One region of the Ralstonia sp. 110700041-2 genome, then DNA from elsewhere that is predicted to be linked to it. Evidence: predicted binding sites of a transcription regulator. Region 1 holds the regulator's gene; each other region holds the start of a gene.
What was found. The regulator HrcA, encoded in region 1, represses chaperone genes, less so after heat shock. The targets are predictions, from matches to a motif close to TTAGCACTCNNNNNNNNNGAGTGCTAA.
Positions count from the first base shown of each region.

Region 2: rpoH (RNA polymerase sigma factor RpoH) is a predicted target of HrcA. The motif match lies at 2,599-2,625, and genes of this name have one in related genera.
Region 3: groES (co-chaperone GroES) is a predicted target of HrcA. The motif match lies at 1,762-1,788, and genes of this name have one in related genera.

Region 1 is NZ_JBSFAI010000015.1:77,316-83,166, reverse strand. It holds gene ACUXH0_RS20775 (ABC transporter permease subunit) at 1-690, opposite strand, end outside; gene ACUXH0_RS20770 (taurine ABC transporter ATP-binding protein) at 687-1,478, opposite strand; gene tauA (taurine ABC transporter substrate-binding protein) at 1,475-2,539, opposite strand; gene hrcA (heat-inducible transcriptional repressor HrcA) at 2,665-3,723, opposite strand; gene ACUXH0_RS20755 (NAD kinase) at 3,835-4,773, shown strand; gene recN (DNA repair protein RecN) at 4,784-5,851, shown strand, end outside.
Region 2 is NZ_JBSFAI010000007.1:235,916-241,766, forward strand. It holds gene cyoE (heme o synthase) at 1-884, shown strand, start outside; gene ACUXH0_RS12865 (SCO family protein) at 954-1,559, shown strand; gene rpoH (RNA polymerase sigma factor RpoH) at 1,626-2,519, opposite strand; gene ACUXH0_RS12875 (diguanylate cyclase domain-containing protein) at 2,754-5,672, opposite strand.
Region 3 is NZ_JBSFAI010000013.1:125,022-130,872, reverse strand. It holds gene groL (chaperonin GroEL) at 1-1,275, opposite strand, end outside; gene groES (co-chaperone GroES) at 1,380-1,670, opposite strand; gene ACUXH0_RS19195 (cation diffusion facilitator family transporter) at 2,404-3,330, opposite strand; gene ACUXH0_RS19190 (ATP-binding protein) at 3,525-4,901, opposite strand; gene ACUXH0_RS19185 (response regulator transcription factor) at 4,898-5,572, opposite strand; gene ACUXH0_RS19180 (cytochrome b/b6 domain-containing protein) at 5,604-5,851, opposite strand, start outside.

The sequences.
Region 1 (5,851 bases):
CACCAGCGTGGTCCAGCCGAAGCCGATGGCGATACGCAAGCCGGTCAGTATCTCCGGCAGCGCGGCGGGCAAGATCACATGCCGCACCACCTGCGTGAAGCTTGCGCCAAGCGCATACGCGGCGTTGATCTGCTCAAGCGTGGCGCTGCGCACGCCGGCACGCGCGGCCATGGCAATCGGTGCGAAGCAGGCAAGGTAGATAACGACAATCTTGGCGCGCTCGTCAATGCCCAGCCAGATAACCACGAGCGGCAGGTACGCCAGCGGCGGCAGCGGGCGATAGAACTCAATGGGCGGATCGAGCAAGCCGCGCGCGGTGCGGGAGACACCCATCGCGAGGCCGATCGGTATGGCCGTCACGGCAGCCAGTGCAAACGCGCCGAACACGCGTAGCGCACTCCAGCCAAGATGTGCTGCCAGCGGCTGGCCGCCTTGAATATCGCCATGCCAGGCATCGATGAATGCGCGCCCCACGGCCTGCGGCGAGGGCAGGAACAACGGCGGCACCCAATGGAAGGTGGTGGCCGCCCACCAGAGCACGAGCAGCGCAGTCACCGACAACACGCTGAGCCCCGATGCGCTGCCCTCGCCCGGCAGACGATAGCCGCGCAGCCTGCGCACCGGTCTGCTGGAGGGCGGCGCTGCATCGAGGGAGGCGCGCTGCAGCACGGGAGTTTCGAGCGCGCTCATGCGATCAACTCCTCGGGGGCATGGTGGATCAGCGCCAGCACACGCTCGCGCCAGGCAATGAATTCCGGCGACGATTTCACCGCGCGGGCGTCGCCGCCTGCCAGCGCCTGCCGCGAGAACGGCAGATCGAATGTCTGCACGATGCGCCCCGGCGATGGCGACATCACGATCAGGCGCGTTGCGAGGAACAGCGCCTCCTCCACGTCGTGTGTGATGAAGAAAACGGTCGTGCCGGTGCGTTGCCAGACATCGAGCACCAGCGTCTGCATGGTCTCGCGCGTGAACGCGTCGAGCGCGCCCATCGGTTCGTCCATCAGCAGCACGCGGGGCTCCGTCGCCAGCGCTCGGGCAATGCCCACGCGTTGCTGCATGCCGCCTGACAACGCATAGACCGGCGACGTAGCATGCGCTTCAAGTCCGACCCACCGAAGCAACTCAAGCGCACGCGCATGCCGCGTCTTGCGATCGACACCGCGCAGCTTGAGACCAAGCGCCACGTTGTCACGCACGTTCAGCCATGGCATGAGCCCATAGCGCTGGAACACCACGCCGCGATCGGCGCCCGGACCATCGATTTCGCGCCCGTCCAGGAGAATCTGCCCCGACGTGGGCGCCACAAAACCCGCAAGACAGTTCAGCAGCGTAGTCTTGCCGCAGCCGGAAGCGCCCAGGGCCACGACGAACTCGCCGGCGTTGATCGACAAATCCACACCGGCCAGGGCGCGGGTGGTGCGGCCGTGCGCGTCGGTGTAGTCGACGCGCAAGCCACGCACATCGATACGGCTCATCGCGTTGCGGTGGCGACAGCCTTGTTGGAAGTACCAGCCGCGCGCTGGACAAAGCGCGAGTCGATGGTCGCACCGTAATCCGGCAGCACCGCCTGGATCGTGCCCTGCGTCTTCAGGAACTGTGCTGTGGCGAGCAGCGACTGCGCGGCGCCCGATTCCGCCCCGCCACCCAGCCATCGCTTGGAGGCCTGCTCCGCCGCATCCGGGAAGGCATACAGCGCAAGACTTGCCGGCACGTCCGCCGCCGTCGCGCCCGAAGTCTTGGCCACGGCTGCCACCTGCGGCGATGTCGCCGTCCACGCGGCCTTGTTGTTGCGATAGGCGGCATCGGCCTTGGCCAGCACTTCGACAAACTTGGCGATGAACTCGGCATGGTCACGCGCGAACTTGCGATCCGCCACGAAGCCATCGAAGGTCGACTTGCCGGTGGCGGCGGCGATCTTGCCGGAGGTGGTCAGCACGGTGCCGTTCTTCTTCACCTTGGCGAGTACCGGATCCCAGATAAAGGCCGCATCGACATCGCCCCGGTCCCACGCGGCCGCCAACTCCTGCGGCCGCAGGTTGAACACCTTCACGTCGCGCGGCTCGAGCCCGGCTTGTTGCAGCGCGACCAGCGCATGGAAATGCGAGGTCGACACATACGGCACGCCCAAGGTCTTGCCCTTCAGGTCGGCCACCCGCGACACGCCGCTGCCGTTGCGGGCAACCAGCGCTTCCGCATCGTTGATGTTGTCGAGAATCCAGAACAGCGACAGGTCCACGCCCTGCGACACGCCGGCAGCAATCGGGCTGGAGCCCGCTTCGCCGACCTGCACGGAACCCGAGGCGATGGCGCGCACCACGTCGGCACCGCTGGCGAGCTGGCGGTACGTCACCTTATAGCCGGTGGCACGCTCGACCTCGCCCGTGGCTTGGGCGTAGCGCCAGGGCAGCACCATGTCCTGATAAGCGATAACAACCTCGCGGTCGGCCGCGCGTGCAGGAGCAGCCCCAAACAAGGCGAACGAAATGGCCGCAGACATCGCTGCAGCCAGCAAGCGAGAGAGGGAAGAACCAGCCATGAAAGACTCCGGCAGAAAAGAATCGCGCACATGCGCCGGAGTCGATTGTGAGAGACGGCAGCGTAGCCTGTCGTCGAAGAAAATCGGCTGAGCTTATGCGGCTCGCAGACAGAACAACCGGTAGATCAATATTGGCTGAGCGTGCTGGACAGCAGCTTGGCCGTGATATCTACAATTGGGATCACGCGCTCATATGCCATGCGCATCGGCCCGATCACGCCGAGCGTGCCGACGATCTTGCCGTCCACCTCATACGGTGCGGTGATGACCGCCATGTCTTCGTGCGGGACGAGGCTGCTTTCGCCGCCGATGAAGATCTGCACGCCCTCGGCGCGGCTGGATACGTCGAGCAATTGCAGCAGGCCAGTCTTCTGCTCGAACACGGCAAAGAGCCGGCGCAGCTTGTCCATGGACGAAGACAGGTCTTCCACATCCAGCAGCTTGCGCTCGCCCGAGATGACGACCGGCTCCTCGTCCGACACGGCACTGCTGCCCGCCTCCACGGCCGCCTGCATCAGTGCCGTCATGTCGGCCTGCAGCGCAGAGAGTTCACCCCGCAGGCTTTCGCGCACTGCATCGAACGTCTGGCCACCGTAATGCGCGTTGATGTAGTTGGCCGCTTCCACCAGTTGCGACGGGCTGTAAGGCGTATCGGTATGGATAATGCGGTTCTGCACGTCGCCCTCGGGCGTGACGACGATCAGCAGGATGCGCGATTCCGACAGCCGCAGGAATTCGATCTGCCGGAACGCGTGCGTGCGCCGCGGCGTCATCACGATGCCGGCAAACTGCGAGAGGTTGGACAAGGTTTGCGCCGCCGCCGCAATTACCCGCTGCGACGATTCCGCCCCATGCGACGCAAGTTGCGAGCGCACCTGCTCTGCGATCGCGCCCACCATCTGCTGCGCCATGCGATCCTGCGTGCTCAGCACATCCAGCGGGCTGGCCGTCAGCATGGTATCGACAAAGAGGCGGTAGCCGCGCGGCGTCGGCACGCGCCCGGCCGAGGTGTGTGGGCTGGCAATGAAGCCCATCTCTTCCAGGTCAGACATCACATTACGGATGGTGGCCGGCGACAGATCGAGCCCCGAATATTTCGACAAGGTGCGGGAGCCCACGGGCTGCCCCTCGGCGATATACCGTTCGATCAGGGTCTTGAGGAGGATGGTGGCGCGCTTGTCCATGATTCGTCAATTTTACGCAAAATCGGCGCCCGCCTGCGGGTGATGTCGGCGTTTCTCCACGAAACACGCGCTAACGTGGCGACGGTCATATCGATATGGTGTAATGCGCGCATGTCGACCTCCCCGTCCGCCGTGGCCCCGCAAGCTCCCGCCACCTCGCCTGTCTCGCCTTTCAAGACCGTTGCGCTGGTCGGCCGGTATTCGGCCGCCAACATTGCCGGCCCGCTCATGGAGCTGGCGTCGTGCATCGCCGGGCGGGGGCATGACATTGTGTTCGAGCGCGAAACCGCGCTCAACATCGGCGTCCAGGACTACCCCGCCCTGCCGCCCGAAGAGATGGCGCGCCACGCTGATGTGGCCGTCGTGCTGGGCGGCGACGGCACGCTGCTCGGCATCGGGCGTCACCTGGCTGGCGCCAGCGTCCCCGTGATCGGCGTCAACCACGGGCGGCTCGGCTTCATGACCGACATCCCGTTCGACGACGTGCACACCGTGCTGCCCGACATGTTGTCCGGCCGCTACGAGGCCGAGACCCGCACGTTGCTGCAGGCACAGGTCGTGCGGGATGACGAGGTCATCTTCTCCGCCCTCGCCTTCAACGACGTGGTGGTCAACCGCTCGGGCTTCTCGGGCATGGTCGAGCTGGCCGTGTCGGTCGACGGCTTCTTCATGTACAACCAGCGTTCGGACGGCCTGATCGTTTCCACGCCCACGGGCTCGACGGCGTATGCGCTGTCCGCGGGCGGGCCGATCCTGCATCCGGCGCTCTCGGGTCTGGTGCTGGTGCCCATCGCACCGCACTCGCTGTCGAACCGGCCGATCGTCATTCCGCAAGACGCCGAGGTGGTCATCCAGGTCACCAGCGGGCGCGATGCCAGCGTCAACTTCGACATGCAGTCGCTCACGTCCTTGCTGCCCGGCGACCGCATCGTGGTGCGCCGCTCGGAGCGCACGGTGCAGCTGCTGCACCCCATCGGCTACAACTACTACGCCACGCTGCGCAAGAAGCTGCACTGGCACGAGTACCCGACTGAAGACAACCGGCTCTAACACCCTTTCCATGCTGCGCAGCCTCACCATCCGCGATTTCGTCATCGTTCACGCGCTGGATCTCGATCTGGCCGACGGCTTTACCGTGTTCACGGGCGAGACGGGCGCGGGCAAATCCATCCTGATCGACGCACTCGCACTCACGCTGGGCGAGCGCGCCGATGCGGCCGTCGTGCGCGAAGGCGCGCCGCGTGCCGACATCACCGCCGAGTTCGACGTGCATCCGCATGTGGCCGCATGGCTGGAGGCGCACGAACTGCACGACGACGAGGGCGTGATCCTGCTGCGCCGCACGGTCGATGCCGCCGGCCGCAGCAAAGCCTTCATCAACGGCGCGGCAGTCACGCTGGCGCAGTTGCGCGAAGTAGGCGAGCAACTGGTCGACATCCACGGCCAGCATGCCCATCAACTGCTGCTCAAGACGGATGCGCAGCGCAGCCTGCTCGACGCCCACGCAGGCCTGGAAGGTGCCGTGCGCGTCGTCAGCGAGCACTTCCGCGAATGGCACGCCGTGGTGCGCGCACGCGAAGCCGCCGAGCAGCAGTCGCGCGAAGCCCAGCTCGAACGCGAGCGCATCGAATGGCAGGTCAACGAATTGCAGAAGCTCGCCCCCCAACCCGGCGAGTGGGAAGAGGTCCAGGCCGAGCACCACCGTCTGTCACACGCAGCCAGCCTGATCGAAGGCACGCGCGCGGCGCTGGATGGCTTGTCCGAATCGGAAGGTGCGGTGCTCACGCAACTGGGCACGACGCTCCATACGCTGCGTGAACTGGCCGAGATCGATCCGGCGCTTGCCGATGTCCTGGCCGCGCTGGAGCCGGCCGAGGTGCAGATCCAGGAAGCGGTGCATACGCTCGCTCGCTATGCCGATCGCGCGGAACTGGATCCGGACCGCCTGGCCGAAGTCGATGCGCGCATGCAGGCCCTGCACACGATGGCGCGCAAATACCGCGTGGCTCCTGAAACGCTGCCGGCTGAACTGGCGGAGCGCCAGGCGCAACTCGCTGCGCTGCAAGCCGCGTCCGATCTGGATGCGCTGCAGGCGCAGGAAGCGCAAACCCACGCCGCCTATATGAGG
Region 2 (5,851 bases), on a different contig from region 1:
CATCGCAGTATGCGGCGCTGACCAAGCCGCGCGTCACGCAGCTCGCCGTGTTCTGCGCCGTGATCGGCATGTTCCTGGCCACGCCGGGCATGGTCCCGTGGTCGGTGCTGATCGGCGGCGCGGTCGGCATCTGGCTGTTCGCCGGCGCCGCCTTCGCCATCAACTGCCTGGTCGAGCGCAAGATCGATGCAATGATGCGCCGCACGGCCTGGCGCCCGTCGGCAAGCGGTGAACTGGGCACGCGGCAGATCCTGGTGTTCTCGTTGGTGCTGGGCGGCGCGGGCATGTGGACGCTGCACGTATTCGCCAACGACCTGACGATGTGGCTGACGTTCGCCACCTTCATCGGCTACGCGATCATCTACACGCTGCTGCTCAAGCCGGCCACACCGCAGAACATCGTGATCGGCGGTCTCTCGGGGGCGATGCCGCCGGCGCTGGGCTGGGCGGCCGTCGCCAACAGCGTGCCGGCCGAGGCGTGGATCCTGGTGCTGATTATCTTTACCTGGACGCCGCCGCACTTCTGGGCACTCGCGCTGTACCGCCGCGCAGACTACGCCAAGTCGGGTCTACCGATGCTGCCGATCACGCACGGCGAGAAATACACGCTGCTGCATATCCTCTTGTACACGCTCATCATGATCGCCGCGACCATCCTGCCGTTCGTCTACGGCATGAGCGGCTACATCTACCTGGTGACCGCGCTGGTGCTGGGCTTCGGCTTCCTCTCGTATGCGTGGCGCATGTACCGCAAGTATTCCGACGCACTGGCGCAGAAGACTTTCCGCTACTCGATCATCTATCTGTCGATTTTGTTTGCCGCGCTACTGGTGGACCACTACTTCAAGTTCGGGCCGGCGCTCACGCAAAGCGCGGCGCTGTGACGCACAGGGGCGCCAGCGAGCATGTGCTGTTGGCGGTACGCTAGGCGGTCTGCTTCCAACACAATGACCATGCTCTCTTTCCGATACTTCCGCGCCGCGCTGTTCGCCATGCTGGCCGTCGCCGTGCTGGCGCTCGCGGCGTGCAGCGACAAGCCGGCCTTCAAGAACCTCGACATCACCGGATCCAAGAGCTTCGGCACCGATTTCTCGTTGACCGATCACACCGGCAAGCGCCGCACGCTCGAAGATTTCCGCGGCAAGGTCGTCGTCATGTTCTTCGGTTACACGCATTGCCCCGATGTCTGCCCGACCACGCTGGCTGAGCTGCGCGCCGTGATGGATACCCTCGGCAAAGACGCCGACCGCGTCCAGGTCCTGTTCGTCACCGTCGACCCGGAGCGCGATACGCAAGACCTGCTGGCCAAGTACGTGCCCGCGTTCGATCCGCGCTTCATCGGCCTGCGTCCGGCCAACGAGACTGAACTGAAGAAGGTCGCGTCCGACTTCAAGGTGTTCTACAGCAAGGTGCCGGGCAGCTCGCCCGACAACTACACCATGGATCACACCGCCGGCAGCTACATGTTCGATCCGAAGGGCAACCTGCGCCTGTTCATCAAGCACGGCCAGGGCCCGGAGCCGATCGCGCACGACATCAAGCAACTGCTGGCCGACTGATCTTCCGCCACCGCCCAAAGAAAAAGCCCGCCAATTTGGCGGGCTTTTCATTGCAGGGCGGGCAGCTTAGGCGAAAGCCTGCAGCGCACCCTTCATCTTCTTCATCGCGGCCGATTCGATCTGGCGAATGCGCTCAGCCGACACGCCAAACTCGTCGGCCAACTCGTGCAGCGTCGAGCCGCCCGATCCGTCGTCGTTCACGTTCAGCCAGCGTGCTTCGATGATGCGGCGGCTGCGATCGTCCAGCTTGGCGAGGGCGGCTTCGATGCCCTCGCTTTGCATGCGGTCGTTGCTACGCGCTTCGATCACGCGGGTCGGCTCGTTGTGCGTATCGGCCAGGTAGGCGATGGGAGCGAACGACTCCTCACCGTCGTCCATCTGGCCTTCCAGCGCAATGTCGCCGCCGGACAGGCGCGTTTCCATCTCGCGCACTTCCGTGCCCTTGACGTTGAGTTCGGCCGCCACGGCGTCGATCTCGTCCGACGTGAAGGTCGCCTGCGCATCCTGCTTGTGACTGCGCAGGTTGAAGAACAGCTTGCGCTGGGCCTTGGTGGTGGCCACCTTGACCATGCGCCAGTTCTTCAGGATGTACTCGTGCATCTCGGCCTTGATCCAGTGCATCGCGTATGAGACGAGACGCACGCCCTGATCCGGGTCGAAGCGCTTGACGGCCTTCATCAGGCCGATGTTGCCTTCCTGGATGAGGTCGGCATGCGGCAGGCCATAGCCGAGGTAGCCGCGGGCGATCGACACCACCAGACGCAGGTGCGAGAGCACCAGTCGGCGAGCGGCATCGAGGTTGTCGTTGTCGCGGTATTCGCGGGCCAGACGCTGTTCTTCTTCGGCCGACAACATCGGCACACGGTTGACGCTCTGGATATAGGCGTCGATGTTGCCCAGGTTGCCGGGGAACGCCAGCGCCCATCCATTACCGGCGTTGCCGGACGGCTGGGTGGCGATTGCGGAAACGGTATTCACGGGGATGACTGCGTTCACTCAGGACTCCTGTCGAAATCCAGTGGAGATTTGGAAAGGCATCTTAGCACTCCAACCGGATGAGTGCTAATAGGACATTTTTGTCCGGTTGATAGTTCCTGTAAATCAGGATTTGTCTTCTAATAGTGAGATGTTTGCGGCGCAACAAAAAGGCGCCGCACCCAGTCATAGACCGTGATGGAAGGGTTCGGTTCTCGCCTATGCCGCCGTGTTACGGCCGCGTGACTTTGCCCAGTAAAGTGCGCGATCGGCTTCACGCAGGGCGGCGTCTGGATCACGTACCTCCGGGCCCGGGCAGGCCACGCCAACGCTCGTGGTGACGTGCAGGACGGTGCCATCCGACAGGTGGATCGGCGGGCGGATCGCGCTGACGATCTTCTGCGCGGTGTGCAGCGCATCATCCGGGGCGTCGATGGGGTCGAGCAGGATGATGAATTCGTCACCTGCGAGGCGGGCGACGGTGTCGGTGCGGCGCACGGCACGTTGCAGCCGGTGTGCGACCTCCACCAGCACCGTATCGCCGGCGGCGTGGCCGTAGGTATCGTTGATGTGCTTGAAGTGGTCGACGTCCAGGTACAGCACGCCAAGCGGTGCCGGCAGGCGCTGACGACGCTCCAGTGCGGCGCGCAGGCGCTCGTAGAGTTCGTAGCGGTTCGGCAGGCCGGTGAGGGCATCAAAGTGCGCCATCCGTGACAGTTCCATCTCGCTGCGCTTGGCTGCGGTCACGTCCTGCACGAAGGCGTAAAAGCCACAGCGGCCGTCATGTGCTTCTGCGGAGTCGGGGACGAGCTGGCCGCGGAAATGTCGAGTGCGGTTGCGCGGGCCGGCGGCGTGCGGCTTTTCGTACCAGGGCGCGGTGATCTCGAATTCGACCGATTCTCCGCGTTGGGCGCGCACCATATACGGTGCCAGCAAGGCGTACGTGCCTGGCGTGAACACCCGTTCCGGCATCTGGCCGCATACCTCCTCGGGCGTGCGCTGCAACCAGCGCGCATGCGTGACGTTGCAGAAGGTGAAGACGCCGTCGGGGTTGATGTGCGACACCAGCAGCGGCGCGTTGTCGAGCACGAGCTTGAGCGCGCGTTCGCTGCGCGCCAGGGCCAGCTCGGCGGCGGTGCGCGCCGTCAGATCCTGCAGCACCGAGAAATAGCCGCGCAGCGTGCCGCGATCATCGTAGTCAGGAAAGTAGTGGCCGCTCAGGTAGCGGGGCACGCCCGTGCGCATGGACGTGATCTCGAACTGCACGGGGTAGCCGGCCAGCACTTCGGTCATGTAGGGCAGCAGCGTGCGGTAGTCCTCAGGGGCGTAGATGTCGCGCACGTGGCGGTCGAGCATCTCGCCTTCACTGCGGCCGAAGGCTTCGAGCAGGGTGCGGCTCGCAAAGCGGACGATGCCGTCGGAGTCGACGTAGCTGAGCTGCGCGGGGACGTTGTCGGCCACCAGGCGCAGTTGTTCGCGGCTCGCGCGCAAGGCATCACGGCGGCGTTCCAGGCTTTCGTTTGCGGTACGCAGCGCGCGTTCGGACGCGGCCAGCCGGTTGGCAAACGGCCGCACCGTCAGGCGGATGACCAGCACGCTGGCGATCATCAGGCACAGCATGAAGGCGCCGAGCCGCTCGAACTGCACGCGCATCGGGGCGTACAGCTCGGCGCTCGCGATCTTGCTGATCAGCGCCAGGCCCGTGTGGCCGATGGGCGTGTAGCTGAACGATGTCGGCATGCCGTGGATGTCCTGCCACTGGCCGTAGCCTGCCTCGCCCGCTAGCGCCAAGCGCGACGGCAGCGGCCGGCGGTCGACCGTAAGAGCCGGCAATTCGAACACGTACGCATCGAAGCGCTGCGGAAACGACATTGCACGCCCACGCGCATCAAAGCCCGACATCGCCAGCGTTTCGGTCTTTCCGATGCCGCGTTCACTGGCGTAGCGGCCGGTCATGTGGGCGAGCGGTTGCTCTGCGACCAGCCAGCCGATCTGCATGCCGTCTGCCATGACAGGCGTTTCTGTGCGCATGGCAAATCCGTGTACCCATTGCAGCGTGATGCGCTCGGGCGCGAGGCCGGCGTGCAGCCGAATCGACAGCTCGGGCTCAAGCGTTTGCGTGCCGAGACTGACGATGCCCTCGTCCGCCAGCGTACGCAGTTGCAGGTACGAGTACCCTTGCTGGCGATACGCCTGCAGCGCGCTCTCGCTGCGCAGGCGCGCCGCATTGTCGGTGGGATGGCGCAGCACTTCCTGGATGTACGTGGCGGCGGCCACCAGGCGCGGGTTTTCCGCGCGCATGGCCAGCAGTTGGTCAAGCTCTTCAGCGTAGCTGGATAGGGCCCGCGCCCGCGCGGTGCCGAATGTCAGGCTGACGCTGTCCACCTGGATGATGAACGCCGTGATGGTCGCTCCCAGGCCTGCAAGTACCACGCAGCCGCCGCTGATCCACACGATGGTGTCTTCCGGCGACAAGCGCAGGCGCAACATGCCCGGCTGCCGGACCACCGCAACGCACAGCACGCCCATGACCACCAGCAGCGTGCAGATGGCCGCTACGTCCGAGGCGCGCCACACCAACCACGCCGGGTACAGATATTCGAGCGCCATGGCGCGGCCAAGCAGGTCGCCCGCGCAGAGCAGCATCGCCAGGCCGACCAAGCCCCAGAACCACCGCGCGCGGTGCGGTTTGCGCAACGTCGGCACAAGGCTCAGGGCCGTCGCCGATGCGGCCATCGCCAGCGCGTGGCTGGGGTGCATGCCGCCAATCCATCCGGTCACCCATTGGCGGTCCAGCCATGTGTGCATGCCCGGAAAGTCGAGCCCGATCGGCCATCCCGTGATCATCTCGGCCAGCCGCAGCGTGGACAGCACCGCCACCACGCCGCCCAGCCCGCGGGCCACCGGATCTGCCCAGCGCACATTCGGCCGTACCGTCCCGACGAGCAGCGCAGCCAGCCCCGCGCCAAGCAGGGTCAGGTTGACGCCGGTGGCGAACACGATCAGCAGCCGATCGCTGCCGAGCTTCACTGCCCACGGCCAATGCCGCAGCCAGCCGACCATCACGGTCAGCCCAACAAGGACGAGGAGGAAGCCGATGCCGCCGGCAATGGCGACAAGCGGCCGGCGAGGAACCATGCAGGTGACACGTAAGCGGGGCGGTTTCTGGGCGGATGTCTTCTAACCGGAAGATCGGCCGAAAACCGCGCCGCTTGAGCGTTTCCACCCCAATGGGTGGGCCGAAATGCCATGTCTGCAATGTCGAGTGATCGAAGCGCCCGTGAAAGCGATGCGCGACGCACGTCGGGTCTTCTCCC
Region 3 (5,851 bases), on a different contig from region 1:
CAGCGCACGGGCACGCAGCAGTGCAACACCGCCACCAGCCACAATGCCTTCTTCCACGGCAGCGCGCGTTGCGTGCAGAGCATCTTCCACGCGGGCCTTCTTTTCCTTCATTTCGACTTCGGTGGCAGCGCCAACCTTGATCACGGCAACACCGCCGGCCAGCTTAGCCACGCGCTCTTGCAGCTTTTCACGGTCGTAGTCCGAGGTCGCTTCTTCGATCTGGGCACGCACTTGCTTCACGCGGGCTTCGATGTTGCGGGCATCGCCTGCGCCATCGATGATCGTGGTGTTTTCCTTGCCGATTTCAACGCGCTTGGCTTGGCCCAGGTCGTTCAGGGTTGCCTTTTCCAGCGTCAGGCCGACTTCTTCAGCGATGACTTGGCCGCCCGTCAGGATGGCGATGTCTTCCAGCATGGCCTTGCGGCGGTCGCCAAAGCCCGGAGCCTTCACGGCGGCGGTCTTCAGGATGCCACGGATGTTGTTGACCACCAGCGTTGCCAGGGCTTCGCCTTCAACGTCTTCAGCGATGATCAGCAGCGGACGGCCAGCCTTGGCCACTTGCTCCAGGATCGGCAGCAGGTCGCGGATGTTGCTGACCTTCTTGTCGAACAGCAGCACGAACGGGTTGTCCAGCTGGACAACTTGCTTTTCCGGGTTGTTGATGAAGTACGGCGACAGGTAGCCGCGGTCGAACTGCATGCCTTCCACGACGTCCAGCTCGTCGGCCAGCGACTTGCCGTCTTCCACCGTGATCACGCCTTCCTTGCCGACCTTGTCCATGGCTTCAGCGATGCGCTGGCCGATGGATTCGTCGCTGTTGGCCGAGATGGCGCCAACCTGAGCGATTTCCTTGCTGGTGGTCGTCGGCTTGCTGATCTTCTTCAGCTCTTCGACGGCAGCGCCGACAGCCTTGTCGATGCCGCGCTTCAGGTCCATCGGGTTCATGCCGGCGGCAACGTACTTCATGCCTTCGCGCACGATCGACTGGGCCAGCACCGTTGCGGTGGTGGTGCCGTCACCGGCATTGTCGCTGGTCTTGGAAGCCACTTCCTTGACCATTTGCGCGCCCATGTTCTGCAGCTTGTCCTTCAGCTCGATTTCCTTGGCGACCGACACACCGTCCTTGGTCACGGTCGGGCCACCGAAGCTGCGCTCCAGCACCACGTTACGGCCCTTCGGGCCCAGGGTCACCTTCACTGCGTTGGCGAGAATGTTCACGCCTTCGACCATCTTGGCACGTGCGGCGTCGCCGAACACTACGTCTTTAGCTGCCATCTTGAGAATCTCCGAAATCTTTGGATGTTGCCTGCGCCGGGGGAATCCGCGGGGCAGACAATGAGGAATGGCTTACTGGTAAGCCAATGCGACTGAGCGCCCGCTTACTTCGCCACCACTGCCATGATGTCTTCTTCGCGCATGACCAGGACTTCCTGACCATCCACCTTGACGCCCTGGCCGGCGTACTTGCCGAACAGCACGCGGTCGCCGACCTTTACGTCCAGCGCGATCGCATTGCCCTTGTCGTCTTTCTTGCCCGGGCCGACGGCCAGCACTTCGCCTTGATCCGGCTTTTCAGCGGCGGCGTCAGGGATGACGATGCCCGAAGCGGTCTTCGTTTCGTTGTCCAGGCGCTTCACGATCACGCGGTCGTGCAAAGGACGCAGGTTCATACACAACTCCTCAATGCAAAGTGAGTGTTTATTCACAAAACGCGCCGCAGAGCGCGGCGCATCGGGAAAGCATCGGGGACCGGAGGTTTTGTTAGCACTCCTGCCCGGCGAGTGCTAATTATAGGGACGGGGTATTACGATTTCAAGAACGGGCGTAGCGGAAGTTGTTGTCGATGTCGAGATTCATGAATCTGGAACTTTGGTCACTCAATGTGGAACTCTCTGACGCAGCACGGCATGCCGAAAATAGGAAAATCCTTATATTTCAGTTAGTTAGCACACAAGACGCGCGCCAGAGAGAGCACCATTGATTGTGTCTCACGCGGCAGACTGCGGGGCCTTGCCGCACTAAACTCCGCTCTTCTCCCTGCAAGACATTCCGATAGGCTTCGTCACCTACAAGAAGCAATTGCCGAGGCACAGCATGCGGGCGAGCCTCTGGTGGCCAAGGGGAATCAGCGCCCCGCAAGGATCTCCAGCCTCAAGAACGCCTTGGCATGGACCTTTAGATGGCCGTCGATCAGGGAAGATACGATGTAGTACTCGTGGTCGTACCCCTCTTGATATCGCACCTTCAACGGCTGCTTGCCACATTGAACGCGGCCCCACTCGAGTTCTCGACCTAGAACAATCCACTCAGCTTGCCAGTGTCCCGAGTATGCAGAGGCGTGCAGGCACAAGAAGGCATCCGGATACTCGCTCCACTTTAGGAAGACGTGGAGCAAGGCTGCGACTAGAGGGGCACATCGACCGGATCCACGTGCGTCATTAAATTGAGCACGTCGCGTCGCTCCATCACGCGGCGGCGAGCCTCCAGTGCGATGTCGTGGCCCTCGCGCACACTGACGCGCGCATCAACTTCGAGGTGTGCATCCACCAGAATCATGTCGCCCATACGGCGTGTCTTGACGTCGTGTACGCCGAGTACGCCCGTCGTCGCGAGCATGACCTGGTGGATCGCCTCCACGGTCTCCTCATCAACGGCACGATCCATCAGATCGTGCAGGGCTTCCCAGCCGAACTGCCAGCCCATGCGTGTCACCATCAGGCCCACGACAAGCGCCGCCACTGGATCGAGCAGACGGTACCCGAGCACGTTGCCTACGATGCCAAGCGCCACCACCAGCGACGATGCGGCATCGGAACGGGCATGCCAGGCGTTGGCGACCAGCATGCTCGAACGCACCCTTTCTGCCACCGCCAGCATGTAGCGGAACAACAATTCTTTGGCGGCCAGAGCGCCCAGCGCGACCCATAGGCCAATAAGCCGCACCGGCTGGATAGCCTCGGCGTGCTCCAGCTTGAGTACCGCGTTCCAGAGCATGCCCACGCCCACTGCCAGCAGGAGCAGACCGAGCACGAGCGAAGCGGCATTTTCGAAGCGCTGGTGGCCATAGTGGTGTGTCTGATCCGGCCCTTTCTGGCTATGGTGGCTAGCAAATAGCACCACGAAGTCCGAGATCAGGTCGGACAAGGAGTGGATGGCGTCGGCGATCAGCGCCTGCGAGCCGGCCAGCATGCCAGCCGCTACCTGCGCTATCGTCAATCCAAGATTGACGGCGACGCTCACAAGGGTGCTGCGCCGCGCAGCGGCCTGCTTGGCCATGCTGTCTTCGGAATCGGCGGCGATCTCAAGATCGATTTCTTTTATCTGTTGCATGGATTGTCCGAGCAGTGAACGTGGGGATGGGGTTCCAGGTTGAGCAGCGGCGCGCGGTCAATGGCGCAGCCCCGCTGCCAAGCGATTGCGCATGAGAGAGACCGGAGCCGTTTTCCACATCGGGACGCTCCCCGAGTCGCACCGCTGGCTCGTATTCTTCATGACTTCAATGAAGGGATGAAGTCGCGCATGACCTATTGGTGGGTTCCGGACCCACTGGATGTGAGGTTCGACCAGATAACGTCGACGCGCAATCCCCCGAGACCCGGCGAGCGGTCAACCGTTACGCTTGCACCGTGAACCGCCGCGATCCGGCGCACGATCGACCATCCAAGGCCGCTACCACTCTGGTCCGTTCCCTCGACACGGAAAAAGCGCTCGCCAAGTCGGTGCTGTTCGGCGGCGGGGAGCCCGGGGCCGCTGTCTTCCACACAAAGCGCGGCACTTCCGTTACGGTGCGCGACCGTCACGACGATTTGTGCCTCGGCGGGGCTGTAGCGTATGGCGTTGTCGATCAGGTTGCGAACAAGTGAGGCCAGTAACGCCCTGTTGCCCGCGACCATGCAGCGCTCCGGATTCTCTAGTGCGATGCGCTGTTTCTTGCCGAAGGCTATTGGCGCAATGTCTGCCATCACTTGTCTAGCCAGCGCACCAAGGTCGATCGGTTCAATCGAAATGCCGGCGTTCGCTTCCAGACGCGAAAGCAACAGCAATTGGTCGACCAGATGGGCAGCGCGATCGCATCCTTCCAACGTTCCCACCAAGGCGTGGCGACGCATGGCGTCCTCTTCGGCGGCCATTGCCACCTGGGCCTGGGCCTTGATTGCGGCAATCGGCGTGCGCAATTCGTGGGCGGCGTCGGCAGTGAAGCGGCGCTCGGCGTCGAGCATGGTCTGAATGCGGGCAAAGAGCGCGTTGAGCGCGTCGAGCATGGGCGTCATCTCAACCGGCGCATGGGGCATCCGGACCGGATCGAGTGCTCGCGGGTCACGCTCGGCAAGCGCGTTACCCAATCTGCGCAGCGGCAGCATCCCGCGCTTGACCGCCCACCAGACGGCCAAGGCGAGTAACGGCAACGCCAACGCCATCGGCCACAGCATGTTGCGCAAGAGGGCGGACAGGATTGCGGTGCGCGAGTCGATGCGCTCGCCAACGTAGACCTGGATGTCCTTGTAGACCCCCTGCGCTACAAAGACACGCCAAGCATTGCCTCCGATTTGCACCGTAGAGAATCCGGACGCACTGCGCTCGCCTGGCGCAACCATCGGCTGGTTCGGCGCGTTGGCCGAGTGGATGCCCAGCTTCCCTTCGTGAAAGACCTGAAAGGCGACTTTGGGCGCGTAACGATGCTGGACAGGCAGGTCGTGACTCGGCTCATCGTCCTCGTCGACGGCCTGTGCGTGCTGCATGACCAGTAGCGCACCAGCTTGCGCTAGATGACTGTCCAGCAGTTGATCGATCTCGTCCTGGGCGTCGTACCACGTGATCAATGCGGTGATGAGCCATAGGCCGGCGACGGCGCCAAGCACCAACAACAGCAGCCGACCTTGGAGCGAGCGCGGTCGCGTCATGGCGCTTCGGCATTGTCACGCGGCAGCATATAGCCGACGCCGCGCACGGTCACGATGAGGTCGCTGCCAAGTTTGACGCGCAGATGATGGATATGCACCTCCACGGAGTTGCTTCCGACTTCCTGCCCCCAGGGGTATAGGCACTGCTCGAGCTGCTCACGTGACAGCACGCGCCCCGCGTTCAGCATCAAGGCATGCAGCAGGTCAAATTCCCGCGTCGACAGTGCGACGGCTCGACCGTTGCAGAAGACCGTGCGTGACGCCGGCTCAAGAACAATACCGCGCGCCCGCAACTGCTCCGTGGGATGACCATGCGCGCGGCGCACCAGCGCGCGCAGTCTCGCGCTGAGTTCGTGCAGATCAATGGGCTTGACGATGTAATCATCGGCGCCGAGATCGAGACCGCGCACGCGATCTGGTATCGCGTCGCGCGCGGTCAACACCAGGATGGGGACCGCAATGCCTGCGCCACGCACCTTTCGCAGCACGTCCACGCCGTCCATGCGGGGCAGCCCAAGGTCGAGTATTGCGGCGACGTAGGCGTCCGTGCGCAACTCCCGCCACGCTGCCTCGCCGTCGCGCACCCAATCGACCTGGAAGCCCTGCTGCTGCAGGCCCGCACGAATGCCGTCTCCGAGCAGGGGGTCGTCTTCGACAAGCAGGATGCGCACGGATGAGATCTCCGCTCGGTACCGGTTTGGATCAATAGTCGTCGCGGTCGGCGTCGTGATGCTTCGCGGAGGCCGCGGGACGGTCAGTGACCCCGGCCGGCGGCGCGGACTGCCACTGCATCCACCAGAAGCCCAGCACAGCCACCAACATCAGGCCCGCGACACTCGACCACGCACGGCGGATGCCCTCGTTCGGCAGGCCGGTCTTGCGTCCGCTGATCATCGCGCCAACCAGATTCTCACGGTGCAGCCAACTGCTGGCAAAGACGGCGAGAACAT